DNA from 3 places in the Bacillus sp. AK128 genome. Region 2 is predicted to be linked to each of the others. Evidence: riboswitches for the same ligand, from Rfam matches in the RefSeq annotation. Region 2 holds a riboswitch; each other region holds the start of a gene.

Evidence for each region. Region 2 has a riboswitch for S-adenosylmethionine ahead of M1D60_RS03265 (methionine ABC transporter ATP-binding protein). Riboswitches for the same ligand answer to the same signal wherever they lie in the genome.
Region 1: linked by a shared signal. The riboswitch ahead of M1D60_RS13205 (acyl-CoA dehydrogenase family protein) and the one ahead of M1D60_RS03265 (methionine ABC transporter ATP-binding protein) in region 2 are both predicted to bind S-adenosylmethionine.
Region 3: linked by a shared signal. The riboswitch ahead of mtnW (2,3-diketo-5-methylthiopentyl-1-phosphate enolase) and the one ahead of M1D60_RS03265 (methionine ABC transporter ATP-binding protein) in region 2 are both predicted to bind S-adenosylmethionine.

What each region holds. Positions count from the first base shown of each region.
Region 1 covers NZ_CP096379.1:2,658,632-2,662,905, forward strand. Annotated here, with positions in the region: gene wrbA (NAD(P)H:quinone oxidoreductase) at 1-520, shown strand, start outside; gene M1D60_RS13205 (acyl-CoA dehydrogenase family protein) at 564-1,715, opposite strand; SAM riboswitch class I at 1,814-1,925, opposite strand; gene M1D60_RS13210 (hypothetical protein) at 1,995-2,480, opposite strand; gene M1D60_RS13215 (AbrB family transcriptional regulator) at 2,559-3,620, opposite strand; gene M1D60_RS13220 (manganese catalase family protein) at 3,714-4,274, opposite strand, start outside.
Region 2 covers NZ_CP096379.1:729,102-733,375, reverse strand. Annotated here, with positions in the region: gene M1D60_RS03275 (MetQ/NlpA family ABC transporter substrate-binding protein) at 1-495, opposite strand, end outside; gene M1D60_RS03270 (methionine ABC transporter permease) at 523-1,191, opposite strand; gene M1D60_RS03265 (methionine ABC transporter ATP-binding protein) at 1,184-2,209, opposite strand; SAM riboswitch class I at 2,374-2,489, opposite strand; gene acsA (acetate--CoA ligase) at 2,620-4,274, opposite strand, start outside.
Region 3 covers NZ_CP096379.1:3,123,605-3,127,878, reverse strand. Annotated here, with positions in the region: gene M1D60_RS15675 (carbon-nitrogen family hydrolase) at 1-466, opposite strand, end outside; gene M1D60_RS15670 (aminotransferase class I/II-fold pyridoxal phosphate-dependent enzyme) at 667-1,839, shown strand; SAM riboswitch class I at 1,957-2,067, shown strand; gene mtnW (2,3-diketo-5-methylthiopentyl-1-phosphate enolase) at 2,206-3,432, shown strand; gene M1D60_RS15660 (2-hydroxy-3-keto-5-methylthiopentenyl-1-phosphate phosphatase) at 3,446-4,105, shown strand; gene M1D60_RS15655 (methylthioribulose 1-phosphate dehydratase) at 4,102-4,274, shown strand, end outside.

The DNA.
Region 1 (4,274 bases), 1.9 Mb from region 2:
TGGAGCGGAAGTAAAGCTGTTAAGAATACCCGAAACAGCCCCTGACACTGCAATTGATACAAATCCAGCATGGAGAGGACATGTAGATGCAACCAAAGACGTTCCAGCTGTCACATTAGATGACTTAGAGTGGGCAGATGCTTTCATTTTCAGTGTTCCAACAAGATATGGTAATGTAGCATCACAATTTAAATCATTCATTGATACAACAGGTGGATTATGGTTTAATGGCAAACTTGCTAATAAGGTGGTAAGTGCAATGACATCTGCAGCTAACCCACATGGCGGTCAAGAAGCAACTATTCTTTCCATTTACACATCTATGTACCACTGGGGTGCTATTATTGCCGCACCAGGTTATACAGACCCATCACTCTTTGCTGCTGGTGGAAACCCTTATGGAACATCAGTTACCATTAACCAAGAAGGTAAGATGGTTGAAAATGTTGAAGATGCGGTTAAACACCAAGCAAAACGTACCGTGCAAGTGGCATCAGCAGTTAAAACTGGAATGCAATAAACAAAAATCAGGAGAGCTCTCTCCTGATTTTTTTATTTACGATCTATTTTTCAATTGATATCCTTCTTTTCCCCAGCATATAAACAATTGCATCGTCTGCAGGTGGATTGTGTAAACCTGCACGAACATCTCGAAAATATCGTTGTAATGGATTCTTTTCTGACAAGCTTCTAGCTCCCACAATCCTCATTGCTAAATCAACTATAGAATTAGCGCTATTGGTAGCAATATGTTTAACAGCAGCCAGTTCATGAGCTAATGACGCCCTACCCTCGGGATCATTAACCCATTTTAGCGCAACCGAATAAATCAGTTCTCTTGCCTTAAATAACTCCAACTCCATTTCGCCAACCTTTCGTTGGACCTCAGGCACTTCAGCAATAGGACCAGGTAATGTATTGGGTTGATACTCTCTTGCAAATGAAACAGCATAATCTCTTGCCGCTGTTGCAATACCTAAGTATACGGTAGGAATCTGCAGATACCAACCTTTTGGCAGGTTGGTACCACCCTCCTGACTTATAAGTGAATCTTCCTCAATTCGAACATTACTTAAAATTAAATCATCACTTTTTGTACCCTTCATGGAAATACTATCCCAAGTTTCTTCGATTGAGACACCTTCTAACCGGTGATCAATTAGAAACATTCCACGCTGTCCGGTTTGCTCGATTTGAGCAGTTACAATGGAATAATCAAGTGCAATTGCCATTGAAGTAAAAGCTTTCTCCCCGTTAATAACCCACTGATTACCGTCTTTAGTTGCAGTAGTAGTAGGCAGTCCTCCCCTAGAAGGACTTCCTGTCGCCCTTTCAGTAGCCGCAACATTGAATAATGCCTTAGACTGTACGATTAGTCGACAAAGCTTTTCAAACATTAATTCATTCCAAGAATGACTTTCTGCATTTTCTAGAATGCAACCTAAATGCCAACCAATTGATAAGGCAGTTGCTCCATCACCTTGGGCTAATATTTCTTGAATTTGAAGGAATTGATATAGATTTAAACCAGTACCTCCATATTTTTGAGGTACTGTGAGCGCCAAAAAGTTTTCTTTTTTTAAATCCTCAAGATTAGCAAGAAGGCAGTCCCCCTCATCCATTTGACCAGCTCTGTTATCAAAAATAGCTGCAAGTTTTCTTGCTTGTTGGAGTATATCCTCAAAATTTGTATCGGTATTTCCTCTGTTTTCCAACTATTCTCCCCCTAGCACTTCTTTATTTATAGTAATAAAATAAAAAAACCCCTTTCGATATATAGAAAGAGGTTTGTGTACATATTAAACTATACTCTTTCTTATCTGCCAGACCAAAAGTCTGTTGGATTTGGCACCGTTTTATTAAATATTAATAAATGGTTGCCGTGGGTTCTTAGGACCAAGTTCCTCCCCCACTCTTGATAAGTAAAATATTTTGCTATTTAATTTTATATATTAAATTTATCGTATATGAAAATATCTGTCAATTCAAAAAGCTTATTGTTTATCTAATGCAAGCTTGATCATAAGATTTGTCATTCCATCAACAATCTCTGCTTGACCTTCAAGCACTTGATAAAATGTTTGCAGGTACTTTTCTGTAATCTCCATATACTCCCTATCTTGTTTATGTTCACAAATATCCCTGAACAACTCTAATTGTCCTTCTAGGATAATCATTTCTTCATATGTTAAATAGAATTGAATGCCTTCTTCTGTGGATTCATTCTCATTAAATCCATTAAAGACAAGCATCTTTTCTGTAAGATCTTGGAGAACATGATATTCCTTTTGAAGGAGCTTTAGTTCCCGCTTGTTTTTTTCATGTTGGATTGCATAACCCAATGAATGGGTTAAATAAGAAAGCATATGAATCCAGAATGTAATCTCCGTCTTTATTATCAGTAGTTGAATGGCCTGTTCTTCTAACATAGACCTTGTATTTTCTTTTTTTGACTTAGCTTGTATGAAGTCAATAATCATGATTAGTCCCCTCCTGCCGTTATCATACTAGCATGTTTTCAGAAAAAACGGCAGTTGACTTTAATGGTAAGGTGTCAATTATTTTCCAAGTGTATGTTGTTTTCGAAAGACCCATGCCACTAAAGGCGGAACTAAAAATAGAATAAAGAAGATACGAAATAGCTGGAAACCAGTTACAATTGATAAATCTGCTCCAATCGCTTTTGCAGTTAGTCCCATTTCGGCTATGCCACCTGGAGCGGTACTTAAAAAGGCTGTGCCAAGTGAGATTGGATACACCCACTGTAATAAGCCTGCAATTAACACGGTAGAAAGGAGTAAGATTAAACAGGATATAATAGCTCCTGTACCAAACCGTTTCCAGTTTTTCAACTTATTAGGATCAACCATTTTTCCAATATGAATTCCTAGGAAGATTTGAGCAGCAATAAGTAATAACTCTGGAATTGGAAATGGAGTTAAACCAAAAACGACTAAAACAGCACAACCAATAATAGGACCTACTAAGTAAGGTGTAGGAAGTCTCCCTTTCACGGCAAGGAGCGATGATAGTCCTGTTACAGCTATAAAGAGTGTTATTTCCATTACAGTACTCGTTTTTATTGAAGATTCCACAGTGTTTAGAGTGGTAAGTGGTCCACTAAACCAATCAATTCGAACAATGGCTGGTACTAGGTAGATTACTGAAAGAAGACGTATTAACTGAAAAAGAGTAACACTTGTGACATCCACATCATCAATTTCTTCGCCTAATAACACCATTTGTGAAAATCCTCCAGGCATCATTCCGATAAAAGCAGTCTTAAAGTTGATTCCAATAAATCTTGAAATAAATATAGAGACTAAGAGAGAAAAACCAATCAATAAGATGGTTGTTGTCAGCATTGCAGGTAACATTTTTAACATTTGTAAAAGCGTATCATATGTAAATGCAATCCCAAGCATGTAACCAATGACTACTAAAGCACCATTTCTAGTTACTGGTAGACTTTTTATCTCCCGCTTAAGCAAGAGCTTCCAAATAACTACAGCCAGCAGGGAACCGAGCATCCAGGCTAAAGGTAGCTGTAGAAAAGTAAACAGTAGACCACCAATACATGCAATTAAAAGTGTTTCAAAAAATGGGAGTAATTTTTTCACTGGATCACGGCTTTCTAGAAAATAGATGACTATCATTCTTTTATTTTATCACTAAAAAAAGACTGCAACAATGAGCTGCAGCCTTTCATTTACTTACATAAGGTTTGGCGGAAGTGGATGCGGTAAAGTATCATGAACATAAAGTGGCGCAGGGGTTAAACTAGCCTTTGGTCCAAAAGGAACTGGTTGTGATACATAATTAAACACGCCACGACCATCAGGAGCTGGTCCTTGGGCAAATCTACCTTTACTGCTTGCTTCTCCGCGTGATAGATTGTAAAAGTCATAGGATACAGCTTGCTTTTCAAGCTCACGCGGGAAGGTTGTTGGGACAACAATATCACCTTCACGTGCTTCAAGCTCAGCAATCGCTGCCTTCCATATATTTTGGTGCGCAGTATCACGAGCAATTAGGAAAGAAAGCATATCCTTTACACCAGGATCCTCAGCTATCTCATATAATCTTACAGCTTGAAGACGCCCTTGAGATTCAGATGTCAAGTTTGCTCTAAAATCAGCTAAAAGATTTCCACTTGCACCAATATATGCAGCAGTCCATCTATTCCCAACACTATCAACTGGCATTGCACCTAATCCAGAGACAATAGCATGTTGTGGGTTCATTCCGCCCATAATTGCAGCCACTGCTGGATT
Region 2 (4,274 bases):
CATAGTTAAAATACGTCCGTGGTCAGCTACTGCATTACTCATGATAATCGTAGCACCTTCAGGTAAATCTTCTAAGCTTTTGTGCTTTTTAGAGTAAACTCCAATTGGCTCAATGTGGATTCCACCAGCATTTACAAAATCGTAGTTATCATTTTCAGACATTTGAAGCTCTAAGTAAGGAATGTGTTGGAAGTAGTTCGCATCAATCTCTTCATCAGCAAGTGCCTTGTTTGGTAATACATAGTCCTGGAATGGAATGATTTCTAACTCGATACCTTGTTCAGCAAGAATTGGCTTTGCTTGTTCTAAAATAACAGCGTGAGGAACGTTTGAAGCCCCAACTACCAATTCCTTTACTTCTGTATTCTCAGTAGCTTCTGTGTTTTCTTCAGTTGCATCTGCACCTTGTGTTGTTTCTTCTTCTTGACCACCTGTACCACAAGCAGCGAGTGTTAGTACTAAAGCAAATAGAATAAACCCTAAAATCTTTTTCATGTTATAATCTTCTCCTTTTTGTATGTTTTATCGTTTATCAAGCATTGAAGTTACTCGATCTCCAATGAATTGAATAATGAATACAATCACTAAAATAATGACCGTGGACATGAACGTGACATCACCTTGGGAACGTTGGAAGCCCTCTAAAAATGCTAAATTCCCAAGTCCGCCTGCGCCTACGACACCTGCCATGGCTGTGTACCCTACTAATGCAATGGCCGTTACGGTAATTCCAGAAACTAGAGCTGGCATAGACTCTGGTAATAAAACCTTCCAAATAATCGTCCATGTTGTTGCACCCATTGCTCTTGAAGCTTCAATCACACCCTTATTAATTTCGCGAAGGGCAATTTCTACCATTCTTCCATAGAAAGGGGCTGCCCCAATAATGAGTGCAGGTAATGCTGCATTGGAACCAAGCATTGTGCCCACAATAAATTTCGCAAATGGAATTAATAATATAATTAGAATGATAAAGGGTATTGATCTAAAAATATTTACGAATGCTGCGACGATTGAATTGACAGCTGCATTCTCCCATAGATTTCCCTTAGCAGTTAGGAATAATAACAATCCAAGTATAATTCCCAATATAAATGTTGCGAGCACAGATATAGCCGTCATATAAAGGGTTTCTAGTGTTGCTTCTAGCATTCGATCCCAGTTAACATTTGGAAATAGCTGTTCAATCATTCGAAATCACCTCCACATCAACGGCTTGATCTCGAATATATTGAATGACCTTCTCAATCTCTTCATCCGTGCCATCAACATGAACAAATAATGTACCGTATGAACCGGTTTGAAGATGAGCAATTTTACCTTGAAGGATATTAACTGTAATCGAAAAATTCCTAATGACGTTGGTGATTAAAGGTTGTTCGGTTTCTTCTCCAACAAACGTTAATTGAATCACTTTTCCATTTGGATATTTTTCGAGTAGATGCTCAGCAGTTTCATGCGTTTCCTCAGGTTCTGTTAACTGACCAACAAATCGTCTTGTTATTTCCTCTTGAGGATTTTTGAACACCGAGAGCACATCACCTTGTTCAACAACCTGACCATTTTCCATAACAGCAACACGGTGACAAATTTTCCTGATCACATGCATTTCATGAGTAATCAGAATAATCGTCAAACCAAGTCGCTCATTGATATCCACAAGCAAATCAAGAATGGAATCGGTTGTTTGTGGATCAAGGGCAGATGTTGCTTCATCACACAAAAGTACCTTTGGATTATTAGCTAAAGCTCGAGCAATACCTACTCGTTGTTTTTGCCCACCACTTAGCTCTGAAGGATAGGCATCCTCTCTGCCTTTTAGTCCTACTAGCTCAATTAATTCCTCTACACGTTTTCGTTGCTCACTTTTTCGAACACCCGAAATTTCAAGAGGAAAGGCTATATTATCTCGGACCGTTCGGGACCAAAGTAAATTAAAATGCTGAAAGATCATACCCGTTTCCTGGCGAGCTTTCCTTAATTCTCGTCCTTGAATCTTTGCCATATCTCGCCCAGCGACTATAACAGATCCTTCTGTTGGCTTTTCCAACTGATTAAACATTCGGATAAGTGTACTTTTACCTGCGCCACTATAGCCAATCACCCCAAAGATTTCCCCTTGATTAATGTCAAGATTAATCCCATTTACTGCAGTGACCGGTCCACTCTTCGATGAAAAAACCTTTTTAACATCCTTTAACGTAATCATGCTACTCACCTCTTTCATATCTGAGTTGTCCTACCCATTTACTCTGAATTCATTCAATAGATATAGTGTTAGCTTTGATCAGATGAATTTAATTTATAAGTATTGATGGCCAATAAAAAAACCTTCCTGCAGATAAGCAGAAAGGAACAGATCAAGTTTCCTTTCTCTCATCTCCCAAAGCAAATACTTAAGCTTTGCAGGAATTGGCACCATTTCAACAGTTAAGTTGACGGTTGCCGGGTTTCATAGGGCCTAGTCCCTCCACCACTCTGGATAAGAGTTGTATAAATTTTTATTCATTCACTAACCATCTATTGTCGAAGCCTGTCAGACTCTCTTAGAATTTTTGATTATGAAAGAGATTTTAGCATGATAAAAATTATGCGTCAATCATTTTGTTCACAGATAAATCATACACTTACATTTAGTTTTTCAATTTCCTGCGACTTCAGTATTCGACGGAGAATTTTCCCGCTAATTGGCGTTTTAGGGAGTTCCTCTATTACTTCTATTTCTCTTGGCATCGCATGAGCAGCAAGTTTAAATCGAACAAATGTCTGAATATCTTTCAATAGCTCAGCTGATTCTTCATACCCATCTGTTAACACGATAAATGCCTTTACAATTTCACCACGGAGTTGATCTGGTTTTCCAATAACGGCTGCTTCTACAACGGCAGGATGCTCAATTAACTTGCTCTCCACTTCAAATGGTCCAATTCTTTCTCCAGAAGAATTGATCATATCATCATTTCTACCTTGGAAAAATACATAGCCATCCTCATCCATTCGAGCTAGGTCACCTGAAACATACCAATCGTTTATAAAGTATGAATGGTACTTTTCTTCATTCTTCCAAATCTCCTTCATCATGGAAGGCCAGCCCTTCTTAATGGCAAGAAGTCCAAACTCTCCTCGCTTCACCTCATTACCTTCTAAATCAATAATACCTGCCGTAATCCCTGGTAGAGGTCTTCCCATAGATCCAGGCTTAATCACAGCAGTTGGTAAGTTTACAATCAGCTGAGCACCTGTCTCTGTCATCCACCAAGTATCGTGAATTCTTACCCCAAACGCTTCTTGTCCCCATGTAATGACCTCTGGATTTAGAGGCTCTCCTACGCTTAGAACGTGTCTTAATGAAGAAAGATTATAATCCTTAATTCGATCGGTATCATTCATTAATAAACGAAATGCTGTAGGAGCACTGTACCAAACTGTGACACCAGTATCCTCAATTGCTTGGAACCACTCTTCCGCTTTAAAACGCCCACCATGAACCACAATGGTTGTACGATTTAACCATGGAGCAAAGATCCCATAAGAGCTCCCTGTTACCCAGCCGGGATGGGCCGTACACCAGTACACATCATCTTCCTGTAGATCTAACACCCATTTCCCCGTTTGATACTGCTGAATCATGACCCGATGAGCATGTAAAACACCTTTAGGTTTTCCTGTTGAGCCCGACGTGTAGTGAATAATCATGCCATCATTTAGACCTAGCCATTCCACTGCCTCTCCTTCAAAAGAGGAATTAGCCAGCAATCTTGGGATGGATTTTGCAATCGGATGGTCCAAATCATCTGTTATATAAATGGAACGTAACTCCGGAAGCTTTTCAACTGGAACTCGTTCAAGTAACTCAGCATTTGTTAAAAGAACAGATGCCTCACAGTCATACATCCTGTCATAAACCGCATCTTCCATGAACGCTTCAAACAATGGTCCTACAATCGCTCCTACCTTTATGACAGCTAGGACAGCAATATAGCCCTCTGGATTTTTCGGTAAGAATGTGAAAACGCGGTCTCCTTTTTTTACTCCCTGCGCCTTGAGCAAGTGGGCCCATTCATCGGTTCTTCTCTTCAAGTCTGAGAAAGTTAAACTTTCCTTCGTTGTTCCATCAATATAAACTAGAGCTTCTTTCTCTCCATACCCATCTTCAACGTGTCGGTCAATACATTCATAGGCCATATTGACTCGATTTGTCTTATACCAACTAAAATGAGGATGGACAGAATCCCACTTAAACTGCTCATAGATTTCTTCATAATTAGGTAAAT
Region 3 (4,274 bases), 2.3 Mb from region 2:
TAAACAACCCTTCGTCGTTTCCTGCTTGTAAATAATGATGTTCATCCATCAATTTAAACAGGTGTAATTTACTATATTCATTGACGAGGTCACCTTGATTATTAACAATGAACATCGTATTATAAACGCCTTGATGCGTCCTTTTAGCAATTGAGCCACCCACGATGTGAACATTCTTGTCTTTGGCGAGTTCACTTAAAAATGAAAGAGTGGTTTGTCCGTCATGATCGGCAATCTCGTCTAATCTAGTAAGGTCATATCCTGTAGTCCAAAGCTCTGGTAGGACAATGATGTCTGGTGAATCCAGAACCGCTTCTTCAATTTTCTCCCTCATATGTTTAAAATTCAATTCAGGATTTCCAAATGCAATATCAAATTGGATGCAGCTTATTTTTAGATTCAAAAGACATCTACTCCTTAAAAAAATTACTTTACATATTGTCACTAACAATATAATATTTTTCACTGTAATTTCAATATATATTTTTAGATTTGGCTGTTAAAGAACATTGTTGATTTTTTGTACTGTTGATTAAAGTAGAAGGACGCGAGATTCCTGCAACGAAAACCAACAACAATCTATACAGAGCCTAAATTTAAATGAATTTCATTTTTGAATAATGATAAGTTAAGATTAACATATTACGTTACATAAAGGAGATTACCATGAGAACGTTCGAACAATCTGACATTCTAAAAAAATTACCTACTCAATTCTTTGCTACGCTTGTTGGTAAGGTTAATAAAGTAGTGGAGCAAGGCCATGATGTAATTAACTTGGGGCAAGGTAATCCAGATCAACCGACCTCAGCACATATAGTGAAATCCATGCAAGAAGCAGTTACGAATCCTGCTCACCATAAATATTCACAGTTTAGAGGGCAAAAATTTCTAAAGGAAGCAATTGTAACTTATTATGAGCGCGAGTACGGCGTTACTTTAGACCCGGAAAAACAGGTAGCTATTTTATTTGGTGGAAAGGCTGGTCTTGTTGAAGTTCCTCAGTGTTTGTTGAATGAGGGTGACGTTGCCTTAGTACCAGACCCAGGATATCCAGATTATTGGTCTGGAGTGGAGTTGGCAAAGGCACGAATGGAATTAATGCCTCTTAAAGTAGAAAATCAGTTTCTACCAAACTATAGTGAGCTTAACCCAGCGATTTTAGAACAGGCAAAGTTAATGTTCTTGAATTATCCTAATAACCCAACTGGTGCTGTTGCAACAAAGGAATTTTTTGAGGAAACGGTTCAATTAGCAAACCAGCACAATATTTGTGTCGTTCATGATTTTGCATATGGGGCAATTGGGTTTGATGAGAAGAAGCCGATTAGCTTTTTACAGGTTGAAGGAGCAATAGAGACGGGAATTGAAATATATACTCTTTCTAAAACATATAATATGGCGGGCTGGAGAGTCGGATTTGCGGTTGGAAATGAAAGTGTGATTGAAGCGATCAACCTTCTTCAGGACCATATGTATGTTAGCCTGTTTGGAGCGATTCAAGAGGCTGCCGCAACCGCTCTTTTATCTTCACAGGAATGTGTAGAAGAACTTGTACAAAAATATGAATCGAGACGAAACACATTTATTGATGCTCTCAATCACATAGGTTGGAAGGTAGAAGCACCACCAGGCTCATTTTTTGCATGGCTGCCAGTACCAGAAGGCTTTACATCTGTAAGCTTTTCTGATTATTTATTAGAGAAAGCCCATGTAGTAGTTGCTCCTGGTGTTGGTTTTGGAGAATACGGTGAGGGTTATGTAAGAGTCGGTTTACTTACCGATGAAGACCGTTTACTAGAGGCGGTATCACGCATCAAAAAACTAAATATATTTTAATATGGCTGATTTAACAACGGAATCATATCTTGACAATTGAAATAGATACTGTCATAATCCATAGTAATTTGAAATTGATACTTAAAGCGTTAAAATAATGGTAGTTGTCGTTTATAAAACTTATCAAGAGTAGGCGGAGGGACCAGCCCGATGAAGCCCGGCAACCGACTTTAGAATTAATCTAAAGCACGGTGCTAATTCTTGCAGCATTTTGCTGAGAGATAAGGAGAAGTTATTTAGTATGTAACCTCTTCTTAGGAAGAGGTTTTTTTGTGTTTCAAACAACTAGTTTAATTTATAAAGGTTATGAGAAGCTAAGTAAATACGCTAAAGCTTAAGAATTAATCGAGTAAAGAGGTGTTTAGTTTGGCAAGTGTTGTAGCTACATATTTGATACATGATGCAAAAGGGGATTTACACAAAAAAGGTGAAGGAATTGCGTTAGGCTTGACGATTGGCTCATGGACGGACCTGCCGCAGTTAGAGCAGGAGCAATTAAAAAAGCATAAGGGTGAGGTTTTATCAGTTGAGGAGTTAGAAGCTGATACTCGTGTTAACGAATACCTTGGTAAACAGGTAAAACGAGGTCATGTAAAAGTGGCCTATCCCATTGAAAATTTTTCTCATGACCTTCCGGCTATTTTAACGACTGTGTTTGGTAAGTTATCACTTGATGGTGAAGTGAAGCTAGTAGACCTAGAATTTCCAAGTGAAGTGAAGGGTTCTCTCCCAGGTCCCGTGTTTGGGATTGATGGAATCCGAGCTAAATTAGATGTATATGATCGTCCATTATTAATGAGTATTTTTAAAGGAGTAATCGGAAGGGATCTCACCTATTTAAAAGATCAACTGAGAGAACAGCTCTTAGGTGGTGTTGATTTAGTTAAGGATGATGAAATATTATTTGAAAATCCATTAACACCGTTTGAGAAGCGGATTACAACTGGAAGAGATGTCATTAACGAGGTATATGAAAAAACAGGTCATAAAGCTCTTTATGCTGTAAACCTTTCGGGACGGACGTTTGAATTAGTAGAAAAAGCAAGACGAGCTAAAGAACTTGGAGCAGATTGTTTATTATTTAATGTGTTTGCTTACGGTCTTGATGTTTTACAAGCCTTGGCAGAGGATAAACAAATTGGTATACCGATCATGGCTCATCCAGCCGTAAGTGGCGCGTTCACTCCATCTGAATTTTATGGGATTCAAAATCCGTTATTACTTGGTAAACTGTTACGATATGCAGGAGCAGATTTCTCTCTATTTCCGTCACCATACGGAAGTGTTGCATTAAGAAGAGAAGAAGCACTTGGGATCGCGACAGAGCTAACTAGGGAAGATCAATTTAAGAAGCCTTTTCCTGTTCCTTCAGCAGGCATTCATCCTGGACTTGTTCCTTCCTTGTATGAGGATTTCGGGTTAGACTCCGTCATTAATGCTGGTGGTGGTGTTCACGGACATCCAGATGGAGCAATTGGTGGAGGAAAAGCTTTCAGAGCTGCGATTGAGGCGACGTTACAAGGTCAATCCTTAAAGGATGCTGCCCTTCAGGATGAATACTTACACAAGGCAATCTCTCTATGGGGTTCATAAGGGGGAGAGGATAATGAAACGAACTATTTTTTGTGACTTTGATGGAACTATTACGGAAACAGATAATATTATTTCTTTAATGAAGCAGTTTGCACCACCGGAATGGAATGGAATTAAAGATCAGATTCTTGGACAGGAGATTACCATTCAAGAGGGTGTTGGGAGATTGTTCGAACTACTTCCTTCAACTTTAAAGGAAGAAATTATTACTTATTTGAAGGATACTGCAATCATTCGAGAAGGGTTTGCTGAATTTGTAAAATTTACACAGGATGAGGATATTGACCTTTATATTGTTAGTGGAGGAATCGATTTCTTTGTGTATCCATTACTTGAAGGATACATAAGTAAGGTATTTATTTACTGCAACAGCTCTGATTTTTCAAATGATACGATTAAAATATTATGGCCCAACAGTTGTGATGATTCCTGTGAAAATGGATGTGGTTGCTGTAAGCCATCTATAATCAAAAAATTAGCGAGTACTGAGGATCATATCATTGTTATTGGAGATTCCATAACAGACTTACAGGCTGCGAAAAAAGCAGACACTGTTTTCGCTAGGGATTTTTTAGTTGAAAAACTTACAGAGTTAAATATTCCTTTCCAGCCTTTTGAGACATTTTTTGATGTCATTCAATACTTAAAGCAGCAAGAGGTGATAAAGGCATGAGTGAATTAGCAACAAGATGGAATGAATTAGCTGATATCAAGGATGAACTGGCTTGGCGTGATTGGTTTCCTGGAACGAGTGGTAATTTATCAATCAAGGTTTCTAATCAACCACTAACCTTTCTAGTAACAGCTAGCGGTAAAGATAAACGAAAGCGAACTAATGAGGA